One region of the Effusibacillus sp. SKA8 genome, then DNA from elsewhere that is predicted to be linked to it. Evidence: predicted binding sites of a transcription regulator. Region 1 holds the regulator's gene; each other region holds the start of a gene.
The links. The regulator LexA, encoded in region 1, represses DNA repair genes until DNA is damaged. The targets are predictions, from matches to a motif close to CGAACATATGTTCG.
Positions count from the first base shown of each region.

Region 2: the regulator LexA is predicted to act here: its motif matches at 3,664-3,677, upstream of pcrA (DNA helicase PcrA).
Region 3: the regulator LexA is predicted to act here: its motif matches at 2,701-2,714, upstream of uvrB (excinuclease ABC subunit UvrB).

Region 1 covers NZ_JBZCSF010000001.1:381,797-389,465, forward strand. The annotation lists gene AC4ED1_RS01960 (long-chain-fatty-acid--CoA ligase) at 1-780, shown strand, start outside; gene AC4ED1_RS01965 (MogA/MoaB family molybdenum cofactor biosynthesis protein) at 938-1,456, opposite strand; gene AC4ED1_RS01970 (LysM peptidoglycan-binding domain-containing protein) at 1,518-1,853, opposite strand; gene lexA (transcriptional repressor LexA) at 2,034-2,651, shown strand; gene glnA (type I glutamate--ammonia ligase) at 2,730-4,067, opposite strand; gene AC4ED1_RS01985 (MerR family transcriptional regulator) at 4,138-4,551, opposite strand; gene glnA (type I glutamate--ammonia ligase) at 4,729-6,039, opposite strand; gene AC4ED1_RS01995 (methionine gamma-lyase family protein) at 6,169-7,431, opposite strand; gene AC4ED1_RS02000 (hypothetical protein) at 7,596-7,669, opposite strand, start outside.
Region 2 covers NZ_JBZCSF010000018.1:3,674-11,342, forward strand. The annotation lists gene AC4ED1_RS13260 (hypothetical protein) at 1-59, opposite strand, end outside; gene AC4ED1_RS13265 (YerC/YecD family TrpR-related protein) at 229-522, shown strand; gene AC4ED1_RS13270 (geranylgeranylglyceryl/heptaprenylglyceryl phosphate synthase) at 519-1,235, shown strand; gene rseP (RIP metalloprotease RseP) at 1,402-2,445, opposite strand; gene AC4ED1_RS13280 (hypothetical protein) at 2,654-3,607, shown strand; gene pcrA (DNA helicase PcrA) at 3,708-5,999, shown strand; gene ligA (NAD-dependent DNA ligase LigA) at 6,039-7,669, shown strand, end outside.
Region 3 covers NZ_JBZCSF010000011.1:20,865-28,533, reverse strand. The annotation lists gene uvrA (excinuclease ABC subunit UvrA) at 1-541, opposite strand, end outside; gene uvrB (excinuclease ABC subunit UvrB) at 621-2,606, opposite strand; gene AC4ED1_RS10070 (flagellar motor protein MotB) at 2,864-3,616, opposite strand; gene AC4ED1_RS10065 (flagellar motor protein) at 3,600-4,409, opposite strand; gene AC4ED1_RS10060 (hypothetical protein) at 4,446-5,732, opposite strand; gene AC4ED1_RS10055 (S41 family peptidase) at 5,817-7,244, opposite strand; gene ftsX (permease-like cell division protein FtsX) at 7,346-7,669, opposite strand, start outside.

The DNA.
Region 1 (7,669 bases):
GCGTTGCTGAACCACCCCGACATCAGGAAATACGACCTTTCCTCGATCGAAGCTTGTATTAGTGGCTCAGCTCCTCTTCCCTTGGAAGTCCAAGAAAAATTTGAAACCTTGACTGGCGGTAAACTGGTCGAAGGCTACGGTTTGACGGAAGCTTCCCCGGTTACCCATTGTAACCCGATTTGGGGTAAACGAAAAAACGGTTCGATCGGATTGCCTTGGCCCGATACGGAGGCCAAGATCGTAAACCCTGACACTTTGGAAGAAGTGAAGCCGGGGGAACCGGGCGAGTTGATGGTAAAAGGTCCGCAGGTGATGAAAGGATATTGGAACCGTCCTGCCGAAACGGAAAAGGTTTTGAAAGACAGTTGGCTATTGACGGGAGATATTGGAATTATGGACGAGGAAGGCTACTTTTACATTGTGGATCGCAAGAAACATATGATTATTGCCGGCGGATACAACATTTATCCACGCGAAGTGGAAGAAGTCCTATTCGAACACCCCGCAATCCAGGAAGCCGCCGTGTTGGGGATTCCGGACCCATATCGCGGCGAAACCGTCAAAGCCTTCGTTGTTGTTAAAGAGGGACATTCGGTCACAGCGGAGGAGTTGGATGAGCATTGTCGGGAACGGTTAGCCGCTTATAAAGTACCCCGTTTGTATGAATTTCGCCAAGAACTTCCTAAAACGATGGTAGGTAAAGTATTAAAGCGAGTTCTTCAAGAGGAAGAAGTCAACCGCCTGGTCTCCTCGGATAAAACACCGCCTAACGCTTCGTAAATACATTCGTATACGTTGTAAATACAACGGAGATGGGAGGAAACCGCAGAAGAGACGAAGAGACTGGGATATTTTCGGTCTCTTCGTCTGTCTGTCAACCAAACTTTTTTCAATCCTTGTTTATCTTTCTTGTTTTCCTTCTTTTTATCATTTTTGTTTATCTTTTTTTATCTTTGTAAATTTCTCGCATTACGTGTGCCAACTCAGGAATGATGATGCGGGTCATGGCTAGTTTTACCGCACCGGACGAACCAGGCATCGAAAACACGGCTGTTCCGTTGCACACTCCGGCGATGGCGCGGCTGAGGATTGCTGCAGGGCCGATGTCTTCCGTGAAACTCAAATAACGGAAAATTTCTCCGAATCCCGGCATCTTCTTGTCCAACATCGAATCCACAGCTTCATATGTAGTGTCGCGATCTGTAATGCCGGTACCGCCGTTTAGCAAAATGGCGTCAATATCCGATGAAGCGGCCCCTTCCGCAATCAAGTTTCGAATCAAATCGTATTCATCTTTGACAATTCGGTAATCTGTCACTTGGTGTCCGTTTTCCCGCAAAAGCTTCATGATGAGTTGTCCGCTTTTATCCGTTTCTTCCGTACGCGTGTCACTTACCGTGATCACCATGCAGGATACGGTCCCTGGAGCTTCCTTACGGTGTTCTTCAACTGACATGCTGTTCACCCCTCTACCATGCAATCTACATGATTAACGGGAAAGTTTCAATCCTGCTCCTCTAAAACACCGGCAATCTCAATTCCGTTCCGATTTGCAGTTTGGCGGACTTCAACCCGTTCAACTGTTGAATATGCCAAATCGCTTCTTGAATATCCTTTTCCGGATAATAGGTCGCGGCAATCGACCAGAGCGTATCTCCCGGTTGCACCACCACGGTCTTTTCAGTATTGCTGCCATATGCTTCCGCTCCCCCCAGAAAATTAGCCCCTATAAATACAACGAGAATTGCGACAAACACTAAAAACAACGTTTTTTCCTGCTTGCTTTCCTTAGAGTTTCCCGGGTTATGTTGGATATTGTTGCTGAGGATCGAATGTTTTGGCTTGGCAATCATGGATAATCTCCCTTTCGCGAACATTAGTTCCATATCCAAATTATTAAACAGAACATAAGTTCGTGTCAAGACAAAACCGAACTTATGTTTGTGTTTTTCCCTGCTTTGTGTTATGATCGGTCTAGTAAGAATTTATGATTCGTTTCTATTTCTAGTACGGTTAGGAGAGAGATTGCGGTTATGAAATTGTCCAAACGCCAACAGCAAATCTTGGATTTTATCAAAGAAGAAGTGCGCAAGAAAGGCTATCCTCCCTCCGTTCGCGAAATTGGTAATGCTGTCGGGCTTGCGTCAAGCTCAACGGTCCACGGACATCTTGCAAGCCTGGAGCAAAAAGGGCTTATCCGTCGCGATCCGGTCAAACCTCGTGCGATCGAGATTCTCGTTGCGGACTCTGCCGCTTCGCAACGCAATGTGTCCACCGTGATGGCGCCGATTATCGGTAAAGTTACAGCTGGCAATCCGATTACGGCAATTGAGAACGTGGAAGATTACTTCCCTCTTCCCGCTCATTTCGTTGGCGATGCGGAAGTGTTTTTGCTGACCATACAAGGGGATTCGATGATCGAAGCGGGGATCCATGACGGGGATCTGGTTATCGTCCGCAAGCAGCAAACCGCCCGCAACGGAGAAATTGTGGTTGCGATGACGGAGGACGATGAAGCGACCGTAAAGAGATTTTACAAAGAAGCGGATCATGTTCGCCTCCAACCGGAAAATTCCGCCATGCCCCCCCTTCGTTACAAGAACGTGACCATCTTGGGAAAAGTAATCGGGGTTTTCCGCTACGTAACCTAAAGTCTCCGCATTGTGCTCAAAAAAAGAAACCACCTTAAATCAGGTGGCTTTTCCTTTTGATTTCAGAAATCGCGTCCTTTAATAGGTTGTCAAGTATTGATCGCGTTCCCAGTCATGCACCGCAGTGCGGAACATATCCCATTCGATCAGCTTCGCTTCAACAAAGTGGGTTACAATGTGGTCGCCAAGAGCGGAACGAATCACATCGTCCGCGAGAAGTTCATCCACCGCTTCTTTCAAGGATGCCGGAAGCGAACGAATGCCGACTTGTTCTTTTTCCGCTTCGGTCATGATGTAAATGTTGCGGTTAACCGGATCCGGAAGCGGCAGCTCTTTCTGGATCCCATCAAGACCCGCTTTCAACATAACAGCAAGCGCAAGATACGGGTTGCAGGAGGGATCCGGGTTCCGTACTTCGATACGGGTGGACAGACCACGGGATGCCGGAATCCGGACAAGGGGAGAACGGTTTTTCGCCGACCATGCCACATAGCAAGGAGCCTCGTAGCCCGGTACAAGCCGCTTGTAAGAGTTAATGGTCGGATTTGTAATCGCCGCAAAACCGCGAGCATGCGCAAGAATACCTGCCAGATAATGCTTGGCGGTTTTCGACAAACCGAGTTCATCGTTTTCATCGTAGAAAGCATTTTCTTTGCCTTTGAACAAAGATTGATGGCAGTGCATGCCGGAGCCGTTGATTCCAAAAATCGGTTTGGGCATAAAGGTTGCATGCAAGCCGTATTTGCGGGCGACCGTTTTGACCACCAGTTTGAAGGTCATAATGTTGTCGGCGGCGGTCACCGCATTCGCGTATTTAAAATCGATCTCATGCTGACCGATCGCCACCTCATGGTGCGAAGCTTCGATTTCAAAGCCCATCGATTCGAGGGTCAACACAATTTCACGGCGGCAATTTTCACCAAGATCGAGCGGAGCCAAGTCGAAGTAACCGCCCTTGTCGTTCACATCCATTGTTGGGTTGCCGTTTTCATCAAGTTTAAAAAGGAAAAACTCCGGCTCCGGACCTACGTTCATGGCCGTGAAGCCCATCTCCTTCGCTTCAGCCAAAACGCGTTTGAGAGTGCCACGCGGATCTCCTTCAAACGGAGTGCCGTCCGGCATGTAAATGTCGCAAATCAGACGGGCGACTTTACCGTGTTCCGTTTCCCACGGAAAGATCAACCAGGTGTTCAAATCCGGATACAAGTACATGTCAGATTCTTCGATGCGAACGAAGCCTTCAATCGAAGAACCGTCGAACATCATTTTGTTCTCAAGCACTTTATCCAATTGTGAAACCGGTACTTCCACGTTCTTGATGACACCGAGTAAATCTGTAAACTGCAATCGGATATAACGGACGTTTTCCTCCTTTGCCATGCGTAAAATGTCGTTGGCCGTATAATTGTGTGGCATCAGGTTTCCCCCTTTTTATGTATCAGCGGCATCGAAATGCCGCAAAGATGACCAATCTCAATTTTTCAATTTAATGAAAAAACCGCGACAACTCCCCTTGGATCAAAGAACCAGGCATTCCAGGTCGGCCACGCATGATCAGTTCTTTCTTCAACAGTTCATGCAGCTCCTGTTCGGAAAGATCCTTCATCTTCATGGCCTCTTGCTTTGCTTCTTCCTTCTCCGGCAGTTGCGAAGGCAACGTTTGGACTCCCAGCATTTTCTTGATACCAGCCATGTTGAGTCCCTGATCGATCAGTTTTTTGATCTCCAGCAACCGTTCAACGTCGTTGAACGAAAACAGCCGTTGGTTGCCTTCCGTTCGTGCCGGATGGATCAATTCATGTTGTTCATAATATCGAATCTGGCGCGGCGTCAACTCGGTCAACTTCTGCACGATTCCGATTGGAAAAAGGGCCAGGTTACGGCGAAGTTCGTCGTTCATCTTGTCCCCCTCCTTTTCGACCTAAGTATTTCTATTATATTCCCTGACAGGAAAAGTTGTCAAAACCCTGTAAAAGTACATTACAGATCATATTCCCTTATACGGCATTAAAAATTCCCTGACAATAACCGTCAGGGAATCTGCAAACTCACTATTCTTTTGTCGTTTTGTCGGGTGTTAGTTGTATTGCTTGAGTTCCCAAGGATGAACCTCCAAACGGTATTCATCCCACTCTTCTCTTTTCAAGGAAACATACGCTTCATAGAGATGGGAACCGAGAGCGTCTTTCAAAACTTCATCTTGGGTCAAGTTGTTCAAAGCTTCGTTCAGATCGGCCGGAAGCGCTTCGATTCCATATTCGGCACGAACGCTTTCCGACATATGGTAAATGTTCTCTTTCACTTCCGGAACAAGCGGGAGTTTCTTTTCGATTCCGTCCAGACCGGATACGAGCATAAGGGCGAGAGCCAAGTATGGATTCGCCATCGGATCCGGACAACGGACTTCAATGCGGGTCGCCGCTTTCCGAGCGGCCGGGATCCGGATTAAAGCGGAACGGTTCGAGCAGGACCAAGCGATATAGCACGGCGCTTCATATCCGGGTACCAGGCGCTTGTATGAGTTGACAGTCGGATTGGTAACGGCTGCAAACGCTTTGGCATGGGCCAGAATTCCCGCAATGTAATGACGTGCTACTGCGGAAAGTCCGATTTCGTCGCTTTCGTCATAAAAGGCATTGCCTTCCGAAGTGTACAAAGATTGGTGAACATGCATGCCGGAACCATTGATCCGCGCGATCGGTTTCGGCATAAAACTCGCATAGAAACCGTGTTTACGTGCGACTTCCTTTACAACCCATTTGAAGGTGGCAATGCGGTCGGCTGTCAGCAATGCATTGCCGAATTTAAAGTCAACCTCATGCTGACCAAATGCCACTTCGTGGTGAAGCGCTTCCACCTCAAACCCGAGTGCATGCAAAGTGCGAGTAATGTCTTGCCGCACTTTTTGCCCTTTATCCTGTGCGCCCGCATCAAAGTATCCAATGCCGTCATGCGGCGTAAAAACGGGTTCCCCGTTAGCGTCAATCGGGAACAGGAAAAATTCCGGTTCCGGCCCGACATTCAAGCCTTCGAAACCAAGAGCCTTCGCTTTTTCGAGCGCCCGCTTGAGACAAGAGCGCGGATCCCCTTCGAACGGCTTTTGATCGCCCGTATAGACATCACAAATGATGCGAGCTTCTTTTCCTTCCGACCAGGGCAGTACGGCAAAAGTCGACAGATCAGGCTTCAGGTACATATCGGAGTTTTCAATCGACGCGAATCCCAGGATCGAAGATCCGTCGAACATGATGTCTCCTTCCAGCACCTTATCCAGTTGGCTGATTGGAAGTTCCAGATGTTTCAGGTTTCCCAATACGTCCACGAATTGGAGTATGATGAATTCAACACCGTTTTCTTTTACAAGCTGCTTGATTGTTGTTTGATCCATCTCCCGGCTCCTCCCGATGTTTAAACTTGAATAATAGAATTGTCAACTATCAGTATTATAGTTATAAGGAACTTAAGTTGTCAACGGATGTTATGGAAGTTTACATTTTAAAATTAAAGCAGACTCGAGTTAGAGCAGATTTTTTTGTTTCAATGTCTGTAAAACCGACAGGACCGCCACCTGCACGTGTTCGTATGTCAATCCTCCTTGCATGAATCCGATGTAGGGTTCCCGGATTGGACCATCGGCTGACAGTTCGATCGAAGATCCCTGCACAAACGTTCCGGCTGCCATGATGACGGGATCGCCGTATCCGGGCATGTTCCAAGGCTCGGGTGTAACATGGGAATCGACGGGAGCTGCCGCTTGGATGGCCTGACAGAAGGCGGTCAACCGCTCCTTTGATCTCAGACGCACGGCTTGAATGATATCGGTTCGCGGCTCGTTCCACCTTGGAAAGGTTTCAAGGCCTGCCCGTTCAAACAAGGCGGCTGCGTACACGGCGCCTTTTAAAGCTTCTCCAACCACATGGGGAGCCATGAAAATCCCCTGTAAAATATTCCGGTTCGTCCCCAGCATCGCGCCCTGTTCCATGCCGATCCCCGGCGCGGTCAAGCGGCATGCGGCCTTGTGGATCAGATCCGCCCGTCCTGCCAGATAACCGCCGGCATGTGCAAGTCCGCCGCCCGGATTTTTGATCAGCGATCCGACAACCAGATCGGCACCCGCTTCGGCGGGTTCCCGGGTTTCCGTGAATTCACCGTAGCAATTGTCGACCATGACAACGACATCCGGTTTGATATTTTTCACAAAACGCACCATCTCGCCGATTTGCTCGACTGAGAAAGAAGGCCGCCAGGCATAACCGGAGGATCTTTGGATCCCAATCATCCTCGTATTGGGCTTGATACGGCGGCCGACCACTTCCCAATCGATCCGATTGTCTCTTAACGCCACGGAATCGAACGCAATCCCAAAATCAAGGAGCGAGCCATCGCCTTCCCGCCCGCGAACGCCGATCACTTCTTCCAGCGTGTCGTAAGGCGAGCCGGTAATGTACAAAAGCTCGTCCCCGGGACGCAGCACCCCGAACATAGCCAGTGCCAAAGCATGGGTGCCCGAGGTGATATGGGGCCGTACCAACGCCGACTCCGTTCGAAACACGGACGCATACACCTGTTCGATGATTTCCCTTCCCCGGTCGTTATAGCCATATCCGGAGGATGCGGCAAAATGGCAATCGCTGACCTGCGCGTCTTGAAAAGCGGCCAGCACCTTGGCCTGGTTGTGCAGTACGATCGCTTCAATCCGCTTGATCGCGGGATCAATCTGAATTTTTATTTCTCCGGCCATCTCAGCCAACTGTTTATCCTTCACAAAACGTTCAATCATAAGAATCGGCTCCTTTTTCAGTTGATTTCATACATAAGCCAGCCGGTCGTTCTTGCAGACCGGGCTTGACTTCCAAATTGTAGCACAATCAAGCTCCCTTGACATTCGCCCAATTCGGCGGCGGGTCCGTAACAAAAGAAAGAGCGCCCATCATGAGCGCTTTGTTACTCAAACGAACGATCGCAAATTTTGCACACGCCTGCCTGCAAGCTTTCCTGTCGGAGACGGATCCGGGATT
Region 2 (7,669 bases), on a different contig from region 1:
GCAGTCAGCAGCGAAACCATTACGACTTCATGCAGCCATTTTTTTGCCGCTTTGTTCACTCTGATCCCTCCTGCGACACACCCTATACATAAGTATGGGGAATGGACGTAAATATTAATCAGTTTATTGATCTTTAATTTGTCCGAATTGTGTCCGCTTTTCTTTCGTCCTGTGACATGGTACAATGGTAAAGCATTCGAGTTCGAAAGGGATTGGGGAGGAAAGAGGATGCAGCTGGACAAACTTCGTGGCGACAAGACGTTACATCAACTCTTTGAAGCTGTTTTGCAACTGAGAACCATCGAGGAGTGCTACCAGTTTTTCGATGATCTGGCGACGGTCAACGAGATCCAATCCCTGGCACAGCGGTTAGAAGTTGCACGGATGTTGCGGAAAGGCCACACCTACAGCCAGATCGAAGCGGAGACGGGCGCCAGCACGGCCACCATCAGTCGCGTGAAGCGGTGCCTGAACTACGGAACGGATGGATACAACCTGATTTTGGACCGATTGAATAAATGAGCCGGTTGCAGTTGCCGTGGAGTGCCTGGCGTCATGTGGTGAAGCTCGATCCGGATCGGACGTTGGGCGATTCGGATTTGCGGGAATTGGCGCAAACCGGAACCGATGCGGTACTGGTCGGAGGCACGCAGGGGATTACGTTTGAAAAAACGGCTGCCTTAATTCGCCGGCTGCGGGTGTTTGCGCCGGGGCTGGCGGTATGGCAGGAGGTGTCCGAACAAACGGCGGTGGTGCCTGACGCGGATGGTTACGCCATTCCGGTCGTGCTGAACGCAGGCGCCACCGAATGGTTGATTGGCCGCCATAAAGCGGCTGTCGAACTGTTTGGCGATTTGATTCCGTGGCAGCGGATGGTCGCGGAAGGATACGTGATCCTGAATCCGGACGCGGCGGCGGCAAAGTTGACCCGGGCGGCGGTGCCGCGGAGCGCGAAAGAAGCGGCCGCTTACGCTTTGGCCGCAGAGCGGATATTGGGGATGAAACTGATCTATCTCGAATACAGCGGACGTTACGGAGATCCGGAATGGGTCCGCCAAGTGCGCGGAATGACGACTGCCCATCTCGTTTACGGCGGGGGGATCGACACGGCGGAGCGGGCGGCGGAGATGGCTGCCGTTGCCGACACGATTGTGGTGGGAAACGCTTTGTACGAAAAAGGGATGGAAGCGGTTCGGGAAACGGTAAGAGGGGTACGTGCGGCCAAAGGTCGGTAAATAAAACGACCCACAACGACTTTCAATGTTCGTCATGGGTCGTTACCCAAAAAATATTCCATGAATATGTGAAAAATTATACTTTGTTGCCGAATTTTCGTCAACACTTCTACCCGCTTCTACACAATTTTGTCGATTTTGGTGTTGATGTTTGTCAATGGTGTTTTTACCGGGAGATGAGCTTGAACACATCCTGGAAAGTCACAACCACCATCAAGCCGAGCAGGAACAGGATGCCGATCAGGTTGATGGAGGCTTCTTTTTCAAGCGGAATCCGTTTTCCGCCGCGGAGCCCTTCAAGGATTAAAAACATCAGTCGGCCGCCGTCCAGGCCGGGAATCGGAACCAAGTTGAGCACCGCCAGATTGATCGACAAAAGCGCCATAATGTGCAGATAACTGGGGAGACCCGCTTGCGACGCCTCTCCGGTGATCTGGATGATCCCCACGGGGCCCGCCATATCCTTAAAGGCAAACTGGCCGGTCACAAATTTGCTCAACCCTTCCACCGTCAAATAGGTTAGCTCGCCGGCATGCCGGATCGCCGCCTGGGTGTTCTGCCAGAACCCGCCGAACTGTTCATAGACGCGGGTACCGCCGATGTTGACCCCGATCATCGGGGGATTGTTACCCTGGCGGACCGGCGTCATCCGCAGGTCGATTGTCTTGGAGTCGCGAAGCACTTGGATCGTGACAACCCGTCCCTCGTTAGCCTGGATTTCACTTGTGAAGTCGTTTTGCGTCACGATTTTCTTGCCGTTAACGGCAAGGAGCCGGTCGTTTGGCTGTATTCCCGCTTTCTGGGCCGGGGAATCCGGTATGACGTTCGCGACATAGATGTCTTTAAAATTGTTGGTGGGAAGCCCGTATAAGTTGATCATCAGGGTGAGAATCGCGATGGCTCCCAGGAAGTTCATGATGACCCCCGCGACGATCACCAGCATGCGGGCCGCCAGCGGTCGGTTATTGAAATTATCGGGAGCGTTGATCGCTTCCGGATTGTCTTCGCCAAGCATTTTGACATATCCGCCAATCGGTATCCAGTTGAGGCGATACACGGTGTTGTTGCGCCTGAATTTGAAAATCGGACGTCCAAACCCGACGGCAAATTCTTCCACTCTGACGCCTGTCGCCCGAGCTGCCCAAAAGTGCCCCAGTTCGTGAATGAAGATCAGGATTCCGAGAGCGAGCAGTGCCATTGCAATGTTCATGAACGATCAATCACTCCTTATCCGCATCGAGTCTTAGGGTTGACTCCGTTGCTTCAATCTATGCAGAAAACGGGATGGACATTCTCCACCCATTGTGTGTATGGTAAATAGTATACCATGTTTTGGGACTTCGCAACGAAGTGAGTTTGTTTCAAGTTTTTGTATAAACTGTGGGTAATGGCTGCATTGGAAGGAGGAGGCGGAATATTTGTCCAAACTGACGTTGCTGCTTGATGTTTCGGATGAAGAGCGCAAGTTTGACGAACTGTTGGCGGAAACCGGCTCCCGGCTTGCCGCGGGAGAACAAGTCCGGCTGCAGGTGCCTTTGCGGTCTCCGAAATTGCGGGTTCCTTTTCTGAAACTGGCCCGCGAACATCGCGTCAAATCGGAAATCGTGCTGGAGTGCAAAGAGATTCACCGCCTTCTGCAGATCCCGACCTATGCGGAAGACGTCGACCGGATCGAGATTCGGCAACAGGTGCGGATCGATGCGGAAGCGGCGGCTTTTTTCCAAAACAATGAAGCAGAATTGGTAAACCGGCCGGCCTCCCTGTTTCGTCGGCTGGAACGCGAAGGGCTGCTGCTGCGTTTCATTCCGGAATATGAGGGCTCGATCGGGCTTGACCAGCACAATCCGCATCACACCTACAACGTATTTGATCATATCCTGCAGGCGACTTCGTTTGTGGCGGGTACCAACCTGAAGATGGTGTGGACGCTTCTGCTGCACGACATAGGGAAAGGGTATCCCGGAATCAAACAATTTTTCGGGGTGTTTGTCAAACCGTATGCATTCTATTCAAAAAAAGAGCGGGTGGTGATTGAGAACGGAGCCCGCATCCGCGACGGACTGGATTCGGGCGAAACCTATCGCGTCAACGGGATCGACGTTCCGCAGGAGTATATCAAAACCGACCTGGTGGGACATTTTTACGATCATGAAAATGTCGGAGCGCAGTTGGCGCTGAGAATCCTGCCGCGGCTCGGGTATTCGCTTGAATTCGCACACGAGGTGGCGACTCTGGTGCAGTTTCACATGACGATGCCGCGGGATATGGACACGATATCCGCGTCCGCGCTGCGAAAGTGGTACGCCAAGGTCGGCAAATACGCGGCGGAGCTGATGATGGTCCGGCTGGCGGACGATCGGGGAAAATTGTAGGGGTCTTGCAGAAAAGACCCGTTTTTGTTGAAAAATATGCTACAATAGAAAGGAATCGAACATATGTTTGATGAGATTCAAAATATCGGGCGGTGGCAATATGATTTCAATCGGCGATTCGGATACGATTCTTGAGGGGCTGAACCCGCAGCAGCGGGAGGCGGTGTTGCACAGAGACGGCCCGCTGTTGATCCTGGCGGGAGCCGGATCCGGCAAAACCAGCACGTTGACGCGGCGGATCGCTTATTTGATTCATGAGCATCGGGTGGCGCCGTGGTCGATTTTGGCGATTACGTTTACCAATAAAGCCGCCCGCGAAATGCGGGAACGCGTGGAAAATCTGGTCGGCACCATCGCGGCAGACATGTGGGTGTCGACGTTCCACTCGATGTGCGTGCGGATTTTGCGGCGCGAAATCGGGAAAATCGGCTATTCGACTTCCTTCACGATTCTCGACACGGCCGATCAGTTGACTGCGGTCAAACAGTGTTTGGCCGATTTGAACCTGGATTCCAAGAAGTTTGAGCCGCGCTCCGTTTTGCATCAGATTTCCGGGGCGAAAAATCAGCTGCAAGGACCCCTTGCCTTCGCGAGACAGGCACGGGATTATTTTCAGCAGACGGCGGCCCAGGTGTACGAACGCTACCAAAAGCTGCTCTTTGCGAACAACTCGCTGGATTTTGACGATTTGATCATGAAGACGGTCGAACTGTTTGCGGCCGATCCCCTGACACTGGAACGCTACCAGGATAAATTCCGGTACCTCCATGTCGATGAATACCAGGACACCAACCATGCGCAATATAAGTTGATTCAGCTGCTTGCGGCGAAACACCGCAACCTGTGCGTGGTCGGCGATTCCGATCAGTCGATTTACGGCTGGCGCGGCGCCGACATCTGGAACATCCTCAACTTTGAAAAGGATTATCCGGACGCCAAGGTGATCAAGCTGGAACAAAATTACCGTTCGACGAAGAAGATTCTTGGCGCGGCCAACGCGGTCATCGAGAACAACACGCAGCGCAAAGCGAAAAACCTCTGGTCGGACAAGCCGGAAGGCGAGAGGATCGTGTTGTACCGTGCGATGAACGAGCATGATGAGGCTTATTTTGTCGTCGAACAGATCCAAAACGCTTTAGAGGAAGGGTTTTCTTACCGGGATTGCGCCGTGTTGTACCGGACGAACGCCCAGTCGCGGGTGCTGGAAGACGTGATGGTCAAATCTTCGGTCCCCTATACGATTGTCGGCGGCATCCGGTTTTACGAGCGGAAAGAGATCAAAGACGTTCTCGCCTATCTCCGGCTGATCGCGAACATGAACGACGACATTTCGCTGACACGGATCATCAACGTCCCAAAGCGCGGGATCGGCGACGGGACGCTCGACAAGATTCGGGCCTATGCCAATGCCCACGGAATATCGATGTTTGCGGCGATGGCGGAAGTGGAGCAAATCGGGCTGTCGCCAAGGTTTACCAAAACGATCAAGGATTTCGTCCTGATGATCCGGAATCTGGCTGTGCAGCAACAGTATTTGTCGGTGACGGAACTGACGGAAGAGATGTTGAAGGTCACGGGATACAGGGCGGAATTGAAAGCGGAAAAAACAATTGAGGCGGAGACGCGGCTTGAAAACCTGGACGAATTTTTGTCCGTCACGCAGGAGTTTGAAAAGCGCTACCCGGGCGAAGGGTTGCTCGCTTTCCTGTCGGAAGTGGCGCTGGTGGCGGATGTGGACGCGCTTTCGGAACAGTCGGATGCGGTGACCCTGATGACGCTTCATTCGGCAAAGGGACTTGAATTTCCAATCGTTTTTTTGGCGGGGATGGAGGAGGGGATTTTTCCCCATATGCGGGCGTTGGACGATCCGAATGAAATGGAAGAGGAGCGGCGTCTGTGCTACGTGGGCATCACGCGCGCGGAAGAGAAACTCTTTCTTACGGCGTGTCTGAGCCGGACGTTGTTTGGCCAGACGCGCAGCAATATGGAATCGCGGTTTTTGCATGAAATTCCGCCCGAACTGGTGGAAGAGACGGGGACTGCGGCAAGAACCGCAGGCGGGTTTGGCGTCGCAGGCCGCGGTATGGGGACAAGCGGTACGGGAATCCGCGGTGCCGATATGAATGGCGCCGGCGGTGTCGGGACGGGAAACGCCGTGCCCCGGACTCCCGTGCGTCCTGGCGGGATCGGGAATCAGATCCCGAAAGGATTTGGCGCGGATTTGTCGATCTCTTGGGAGATGGGCGACAAAGTGCGGCACAAAGCTTGGGGGGAAGGCACGATTATCGAGCGTTCGGGCGAAGGGGAAGAGCTTGAATTGACCGTCCGGTTCGCTCCTCCGACCGGCGTGCGGAAGCTGCTTGCCAAATTCGCGCCGATCACAAAGGCATAATTAACAGACAGCGGGTCAAAAGTACGTTGAGGTGACATCATGACGCGAGAACAAGCGGTTGCAAGAATTGAAGAACTGCGTTCCATCATCCGGCAGCACGATTACAACTACTACGTGCTCGATCAGCCGACGATCAGCGATTATGAATATGACCGGCTGATGCGGGAATTGATCGCGTTGGAAACGGAACACCCGGATTTGATCACCCCCGATTCTCCGACGCAGCGGGTCGGCGGGCAAGTGCTGGAGGGGTTTGCAAAGGTCGCGCACCAAAGTCCGATGTTGTCTCTTGCCAACGCCTTTGGGGCCGGTGAATTGCGGGATTTCGACCGCCGCGTCAAATCTTTGGTTCCGGGCGAAACGTTCAATTACGTTGCGGAATTGAAGATTGACGGACTGGCTGTGTCCCTGGTTTATGAAAACGGGGTATTTGTGCGCGGCGCCACCCGGGGTGACGGTGAGATGGGGGAAGACATCACCGCCAACCTGAAAACGATCAAGACGTTGCCGCTTGTGCTTTCAAAACCTCTTACGATCGAAGTGAGAGGCGAGGCGTATCTGCCGAAGCGGGAGTTTGAACGGATCAATCAGGAACGAAAACAGGCGGGAGAGACGCTGTTTGCGAATCCGCGGAACGCGGCGGCCGGTTCGCTGCGACAGTTGGACCCGCGGATTGTGGCGAAACGGAACCTCTCGATTTTTCCGTATGCGATCGGAGCGATGGAAGAAGAGATTGTCGACACGCACGCGGCAGCGTTGGATCTGCTGGAGGAACTCGGCTTTATGGTCAATCCGGAACGGCAGGTGCTGCCGGATATCGAAGCGGTGATCGAGTTTGTCGAATCGTGGACGGGCGAGCGGCGAGCCGCGCTTCCGTACGAGATAGACGGGATTGTCGTCAAGGTCAACCAAACCCGTTTGTATCCCCGTCTCGGGACGACTGCGAAAAGTCCGCGCTGGGCAATCGCATACAAGTTTGCCGCCGAACAGCGGGAGACAATTCTTCGCGACATCATTGTCAACGTGGGGCGGACGGGTGCCGTCACGCCAACCGCCGTACTTGATCCGGTCAGGCTTGCCGGTACGACGGTGTCCCGGGCTACGCTGCACAACGAGGACATCATTCGTGAACTGGGGGTTATGATCGGGGATACGGTGGTCGTGCAAAAAGCGGGCGATATTATCCCCGAGATCGTGCGCGTCGTCACGGAAAAGAGGACGGGTGCGGAACGGCCGTTTTTTATGCCGACGCATTGTCCCGAGTGCCAAGCTGAATTGGTGCGTCTGCAGGGGGAAGTGGCGCTTCGCTGCCTCAATCCGCAGTGCCCGGCCCATAACCGGGAAGGGATCATCCACTTCGTATCCCGCGACGCCATGAACATTGATGGATTGGGCGAGCAGATCGTCACGCAACTGTTTGACAACCAGCTGGTGCGCGATCCGGCCGACCTGTACTATTTGACGATGGACGATCTTCTGCCGCTGGAAAGAATGGGGAAAAAATCGGCCCAGAACCTGCTCAGGTCCATCGAAAAATCGAAAGAGAACTCGCTGGAACGGCTGATCTTCGGTTTGGGCATCCGTTTTGTGGGGGAAAAAGCGGCCAAGCTGCTGGCCGACCGTTTCGACACCCTTGATAACCTGATGCGGGCTTCCGCGGAGGAACTGCT
Region 3 (7,669 bases), on a different contig from region 1:
CTCGAACACGGACAAACCCTTGCTTCCCAATATCTTCCAATAGTTTGGCGTGTTCTCCCCTGCGCCCTCTGATCAGCGGCGCGAAGATCTGAATCTTCGTCCGCTCCGGCAGTTCCAGAATGCGGTCGACCATTTGCTCCACCGTTTGCGACGAAATCGGGATGTTGCAGTTCGGACAAAAAGGTTGCCCAATCCGCGCGAACAGAAGGCGCAAATAATCGTAAATTTCCGTTACCGTTCCGACCGTGGACCGGGGGTTGCGGCTCGTCGTCTTCTGGTCGATTGAGATCGCCGGCGACAGCCCGTCGATGGAATCGACATCCGGCTTATCCATCTGCCCGAGAAACTGCCGGGCGTAAGCGGATAATGATTCCACATACCGGCGCTGGCCTTCCGCATAGATCGTGTCGAACGCCAAAGAAGATTTTCCCGATCCGCTGAGCCCGGTCAAAACTACCAGTTTGTCCCTTGGAATCTGCACATCGATATTTTTGAGATTATGTGCGCGTGCTCCCTTTACCACAATATATTGTTGTGCCATAAAGATCTCCTTTTCCGCACGTTTCTACATTTCCCGGGAAAAACGTCGAAAGCGAATGAACGAGTGTCGAAACGCAGTCTCACGAGGCCGACAATTCAAGTATGATATCGCGCAGTTCGGCGGCCCGCTCGAACTGCAGCGCTTTTGCTGCTTCTTTCATCTCTTTTTCGAGCGTCTTGATCAGTTGTTCGCGATCTTTCTTGGACATCTTGTCAACGCTCTTCCTCAGGTTGTATTCGGCCTTCGATTCGGCCGCCCTCGTTGCTTCGATCACCTCGCGGACCGCTTTACGAACCGTTTGCGGCGTGATCCCGTTCCGCCTGTTATACTCTTCCTGGATCGTACGGCGCCGGTTTGTCTCGTCAATCGCAACCCGCATCGATCTGGTGATCATATCGGCGTACATGATCACATGCCCGTCCGCATTGCGTGCCGCCCGTCCGATCGTCTGAATCAGCGAACGCTCCGCCCGCAAAAATCCTTCCTTATCCGCATCCAAAATGGCGACCAGGGAAACTTCGGGCAAATCCAAACCCTCGCGGAGCAAGTTGATCCCGATCAGCACATCGAACACGCCCATGCGCAAATCGCGCAGGATCATCATTCGCTCCAGCGTCTTGATGTCCGAATGCAAATATCTCACTTTAATTCCGATATCTTTCAGGTAATCGGTGAGATCTTCGGCCATCTTTTTCGTAAGGGTGGTCACCAGCACGCGTTCATCCCGCTTCACCCGCTTGTTGATTTCGCCTACAAGATCGTCTATTTGGCCTTTTATCGGCCGCACGTCGATTTTCGGATCGACAAGCCCCGTCGGGCGGATAATCTGTTCGACAACCTGATCCGCACGCTCCAGTTCATAATCCCCCGGCGTTGCGGACACGTAGATCACCTGATGGACCCGCGCTTCAAACTCTTCAAATTTGAGTGGCCGGTTGTCGGCGGCAGACGGCAGACGAAAACCGTGTTCGATCAACGTCAGTTTACGGCTGCGGTCCCCGTTATACATGCCGCCGATTTGCGGCACCGCGACATGGGACTCGTCGATGATCAGCAGGAAATCTTTCGGAAAATAGTCGAGCAGCGTATTCGGCGGGGAACCCGCAGGCCGTCCTTCGAGGTGACGCGAGTAGTTCTCGATTCCCGAACAGAAACCGATCTCTGCCAGCATCTCCAAATCATAGTTGGTCCGTTGTTCCAGCCGCTGCGCTTCCAAGAGTTTTCCAGAGGAACGCAGCTCCGCCAGCCGCTCCGCCAGTTCCGCCCGGATGCTTGCGATGGCTCGCTCCATCTTATCGCCGGAGGTCACGAAGTGAGACGCCGGGAAAATCGCAACGTGCTGGCGCGTTCCCACGATTTCGCCGGTCACCACGTCAATCTCCGTGATCCTGTCAATCTCATCTCCGAACAGTTCCACGCGAAACGCTCTTTCACTTCGCGAAGCCGGAAAAATTTCCAAAACATCCCCGCGGACCCGGAACGTACCCCGGACAAAATTGATGTCGTTTCGTTCGTATTGCATTTCGACAAGTTTGCGCAGGATGTCGTTTCTCGGTTTTTCCATCCCAACCCGGAGCGACAACACATGCGCGGCGTATTCGACCGGACTCCCCAAACCGTAAATCGAGGAAACGGAACCCACCACAATCACATCGCTTCGTTCCAGTAACGAACTTGTGGCGGAGTGCCGCAACTTATCGATTTCATCGTTGATTTTCGCGTCCTTTTCGATATATGTGTCGGAGGACGGGATGTAAGCCTCCGGTTGGTAGTAGTCGTAGTACGAAACAAAATATTCCACCGCGTTGTTCGGAAAAAATTCTTTGAACTCGGCGGCAAGCTGTGCGGCCAATGTCTTGTTCGGCGCGAGGACAAGGGTCGGTTTGTTTACTTTGGCGATGACATTCGCCATCGTAAACGTTTTGCCGGAACCGGTCACACCCAGCAACACCTGATGTTTGTACCCGTTTTGCAGCCCTTCCACCAGCGCTTCAATCGCTTTTGGCTGATCGCCGCGCGGAGCGTATTCGGACTTTAGCTCAAAGATTCCCTTCCGTTCCGCCATCATTCTCACCCTTTCCGTAACCTGCATGATACTAAATTCCCCCCAAGCAGGATAACATAACATTTTTATGTAAGAATACCCCCACAACCATTCACGAACTTATGTTCCATTGTATCGAAAGAATCGCCGAAAATCCAGCGGAACGTGTAGAAACGGGATACACGGCAAAAACCTTCCCGCTGTTGAATCGACACGTGCAGACGGTCAAATCGTGCGGAAAGGTTCCAAAACGCTTTTCATCGTTTGCATCAGTTATATCAGTTGACCGGGTTTCTCAGGATGATGACATTGACCCGCCGGTTGGCCGCACGGCCTTCCGGTGTATTGTTGTTTGCCACCGGACTGTACTCCCCGTACCCGGTCACCGTCATCAGTTCCGGTTTGACTTCTTGGCTTTGGAAATAATAAAGCACATTTAACGCTCTTGCGGTTGACAAATCAAAGTTGGAACGGAACTGCGCATTGTGAATTGGCACATTGTCCGTATGGCCTTCAATCGAAATTTTATTCGGCAGCGCCTTCAGAAATGGCGCGATGCCGGACAGTATTTTTTCCGCTTCCGGTTTCAGCGTCGCCGAACCCGTGTCGTACAAGGCCACGTCGCGCAAAGTGATCTGTACGCCTTTCGCGGTCATTTCGACCATGATTTTGTCGCTGAGCCCGTTTTGTTGGACATGTTGCCTCAGTTTTTGCTCCGCGTCCTTCAGGCGCTGGTTCTCTTCCGCCATTCTCCTGTTTGCTTCCAGCGTTTCCTTGTCGATGGACTTCCCCGCTTCGTTCGGCTCTCCCGACGATTTTTCAAATTTCGTCTGCATCACTCCGGTTGAACCTTCGTAGAACGACTGATTCAGCGAAACGGCTAAGCGCTCATATTTGGTCATATCGATTTTTGACATCGCATACAACACGACGAAAAAAATCATGAGCAATGTGATAAGATCCGCGTATGTCAACAGCCAACGCTCAAGATTTTCATGCGTGCCCGCGTGGTTCTTACGCCGTCTCGACATCCGCCCCGCCTACCTCTCGCCCGGCTGCCTCTCCGCTTTTCGTGCGGTTTGCGGGCGCCAGGAACACCTTCAGTTTTTGGGAGAGAATATTCGGGTTCTCACCCGCTTGGATCGACAAGATTCCTTCAATCATCAGTTCACGGATCATAACTTCCTGTTTGCTGCGAATTTTCAATTTGTTGGCAATCGGCAACCACATGATATTGGCGGAAGCGACACCGTACAACGTGGCAATAAAGGCGACTGCAATCGCGGGACCGAGCTTGCTCGCGTCTTCCAGGTTGGATAATACGTGAACCAAGCCCATGACGGTTCCGATAATCCCCATTGTCGGCGCGAAACCGCCGGCTTGCTCAAAGAGCGCCGCCCCTTTGGAATGGCGCTCCTCAATAAACGAAAGTTCCGTTTCCATGATGCTGCGCACCAATTCGGGGTCCACGCCGTCGACGACCAATCGGACGCCGTTTTTGAAAAATTCGTCTTCGTAAGTCTCGATCTTTTCTTCCAGCGCCAGAATCCCTTCCCGCCGCGCAATCGTCGCCAGCGAGACCAACTCGTCGATGACTTCCAACGGATCGCGCGGTTTGTGAGTAAATGCGATTTTTAAAATTTTCGGCACTTGCTTCAATTGTTCCAGCGGAGTGCTCACCGTAAGCGCGGCTGCCGTGCCGCCGAAAACGATCATCGCGGCTGTCAGCTGGAACAACGAACCGATGTGTCCGCCTTCCATGACAAACGCGCCGACCAAAAAGCCTACGCCGGCGATCAAGCCCAGGATTGTTGTTAGATCCATTTCTGCTTCCTCCCGTTGCTGCAAGTTTCAAATGGTTTATGCAGGTAGATTCCATCTGCGTTTCGATGTTCCGTTGATGGAACTCCACAATCTTTTCCACAGCGGGATCGTATCGATCCTTACGTACTCTTTCGCCGCTTCATCCGGAACCAATATCAACCCCAAACCGTGATGTTCCCCCGTGAATCTCGGTTTTCCCACAAACCGGATCTCCCCCTGCTCGTCAACCACTTCCAGCTTGATAAACGCCGGATTTTGGTTGAGGGCAAAGTGCAGGTCAAACGGGGTGTTGACGGGGACTCCGTTTGCCTTTGTGATCGTCTCTCCGGATCTGAGTTCCATGCCTTCCGCGGGACTGCCGGGAAGCACCGCCAGAATCCGCAACCCTTGCAAAGGTTTCACGAAACGGGGCTGGCGAATTTTCTCCTCAGCCATCTCCCACCTAATGAGGATTTCGTGTGCGATCGGGGCAAACAAAGCGGCTACCCATAAAACGGAAGGGAAAAATCTTCCACCGAGGATCGCCAAGGCAAGCAAAACGGCTGCGTACAACGCCAGGTATTTGGCTGTCCGCACCGCTTTTTCGGCGGGATGGCGGGCCAACGCGATGCCCGAGTAACCCAACACCGCCGGGATCGGGATGATTTGCAACCCTTTGAGTCCCGCAAGCGGCAATACCGTCCACCATTCGGGCAATTCCAAACCTGCGGCGCCGGTCAGAACCACCGCCGCAAGGGGCAACACCCAAAGTTTCTGCAGAATGAAACCGCCGATTAAACGCCCTCGCTTGCTCTGCACAAAAATAGGAGTCACTCCTTCGCCACCCTGCAGCGCCACCAGAAGCGCCTCAATCAGGTGAAGCACCGCAACCAACGCCAATAAATGGGCAATCGACAGCGCCCGCAAATCCGTATATATCACGGCCAACCAAGGCCAGCTTACCGGATATTCGGGCAACTCATTCAGCAAAAGCGCCAACAGCGACAGGATGCCGCCGGCGTAAGCGAAACAGATAAAACGCACGTGAAACAGTGCCAAAACAACCGCAACCACCCACACATACGCGAAATCCGTCGGATTGAGGACGATTCCGATAGCGGCTATCAGCAATGTGGCAGCCATCCCGCCAAGAATCCCGTAACCAAGGGATCGCAAGGTCTGGCTTTCGGCGGACGTAACGCGCACCCCGAACAACCGGCGTTCCAGCGCCACTTGTCTGCGATATTGCAGGTATACCAAGAGAATGGCTACATAAAAGAACGGCGTAAGCAGGATCTCCAGAAAACCGCGACCCAACTCCACGAAAAAAGGTAACGCCTGCAAATGCCAATCCCCCTTTAAACGAAAACCCCCTGAGGATCGAAGCGTCCTCAAGGGAGTATTCGACAGACCTTTGCCGGTTACCTGCTATTTGATCATCGAGCGAAGCACAGAAATTGCTTTTTCCAGTTGCGTATCATTCGATTTTTTCTTCCCATCGATCGCTTGCATCAGCTTGACGGTCGTCTCCCCTTCCACGACGCCCGTCGCCGGCAAGCCGTTCATGCGTTGGAACGTCTTGACGGCTTCCTCCGTTTGGACGCTGAAATATCCGTCTTCCCGGCCGGGAACCAAGCCGATTCCGGTCAGCAGTTGCTGCAGCGTCTTGACTGCCGTGCCGTTCATATCGCGTTTCAACGGAGTCTCAGGATTCAGCGCCGTCAGCTTGAAATAAGCCGGCAGCGAAACCGGATAATCCGGCTCCACCCCTTTTTTGTGAATCCAGTTGCCCTTGGGCGTCAGCCATTTGGCGATTGTGTATTTGAAGTTGGAACCGTCGTCAAAGGATTTGCTTTGCTGAACCGTTCCCTTGCCGAATGTCTTTTCGCCGACAAGCGGATAATTGCCCGATTCTTTCAAGGCTGCGGCAAGAATCTCCGACGCGCTGGCGGAGCCGCCGTCAATCAGGGCGACCACCGGGTATTTGCCCGTTTCCAGCTTGGAACGAAAGATCTCTTTCTGTCCGTTGCGGTATTCGACCTGTAAAATGACGCCCTTGTTTGGGATCAGGAGATTGCAGATATCGTTTACCGCTTCCAGATACCCGCCCGGATTGTTGCGGACGTCGATGATCAACCCTTTCATTCCTTGCGCTTCGAGCTTCTTCAGTTCTTCTTCAAACCGCTTCGCGGTGTTTTCGGAAAACGACGTAATCTGGATCTTGCCGATCCCGTCGCCCAAATACTCCGAGTATACCGATTCCAGCGGAATTTCGTCCCGAATCACCGCCACATGGATCGCGTCGGGCGAACCGGGGCGGGTGATTTCCAACTCCGCTTTTGTTCCTTTCTTGCCGCGGATCAGCAGAACCGCCTGATTGATATCCATTCCGTCCAAGATTTGTCCGTTTACTTTCCGGATCTGATCGCCCGGCCGCAAACCGGCCTTCTCCGCCGGCGATCCTTTATAAGGGGACACGATCGTCACACGGCCGTTTTCCGACTTGATCTCGGCGCCAATCCCTTCAAACGAGGAAGACAGCGACATATGGAACTGATCGGCCGCCTCCTTGTCCATATATGTGGAATAAGGATCATCCAGAGCTTGAATCATTCCTGAAATCGCCCCGTCGATCAACTTTTGCGGGTCGACTTCCCGGTAGTACTTTCCGCGTATCGTTTGATAGGCTTCGTTAAATTTTTGAAAATCGGGCAACTGCTGACCCGAACCTAAGCGGGGCATCTCCTGGCCGGCAATGGATAAGCCGCCGAGTTTCCAATAAAGAAACCCGTAAGTGGAAGCACCCCCTACCGCAAGCGAAAGGGCCAACAGCAACGCGAGGGTGCGTTTGCGCATCTGCATGAATTCACCACCTTCGTCCCGTCTCATAGCGAGTGTATGAGACAAGGCACAAGTCTAGTACTGGGCAATAGGTTTGACGGTGTTCGATTCACCGTTCAGATTTTCAGGAATTTGCGAACCGAGAACGTGGAACCGAACACGCCGATCAAAGCGCCGATCAGGAGCAACGACCCGCCGACTTCCAGAATCAGGGCATTCAACGGAATCAGCGGAATAAACGTGTTGGACAAATTTTTCACCGCATACGCATAGCCGAGGGAAATTAAAACGATTGGAATCAACGCCCCTATCGCCCCCATCAACAGGCCTTCCACAAAAAACGGCCAACGAATGAACCAGTTGGTGGCGCCGACCAGTTTCATGATCTCAATCTCGCGGCGGCGCGAATAGATTGTGATCTTGATCGTATTCGAGATCAG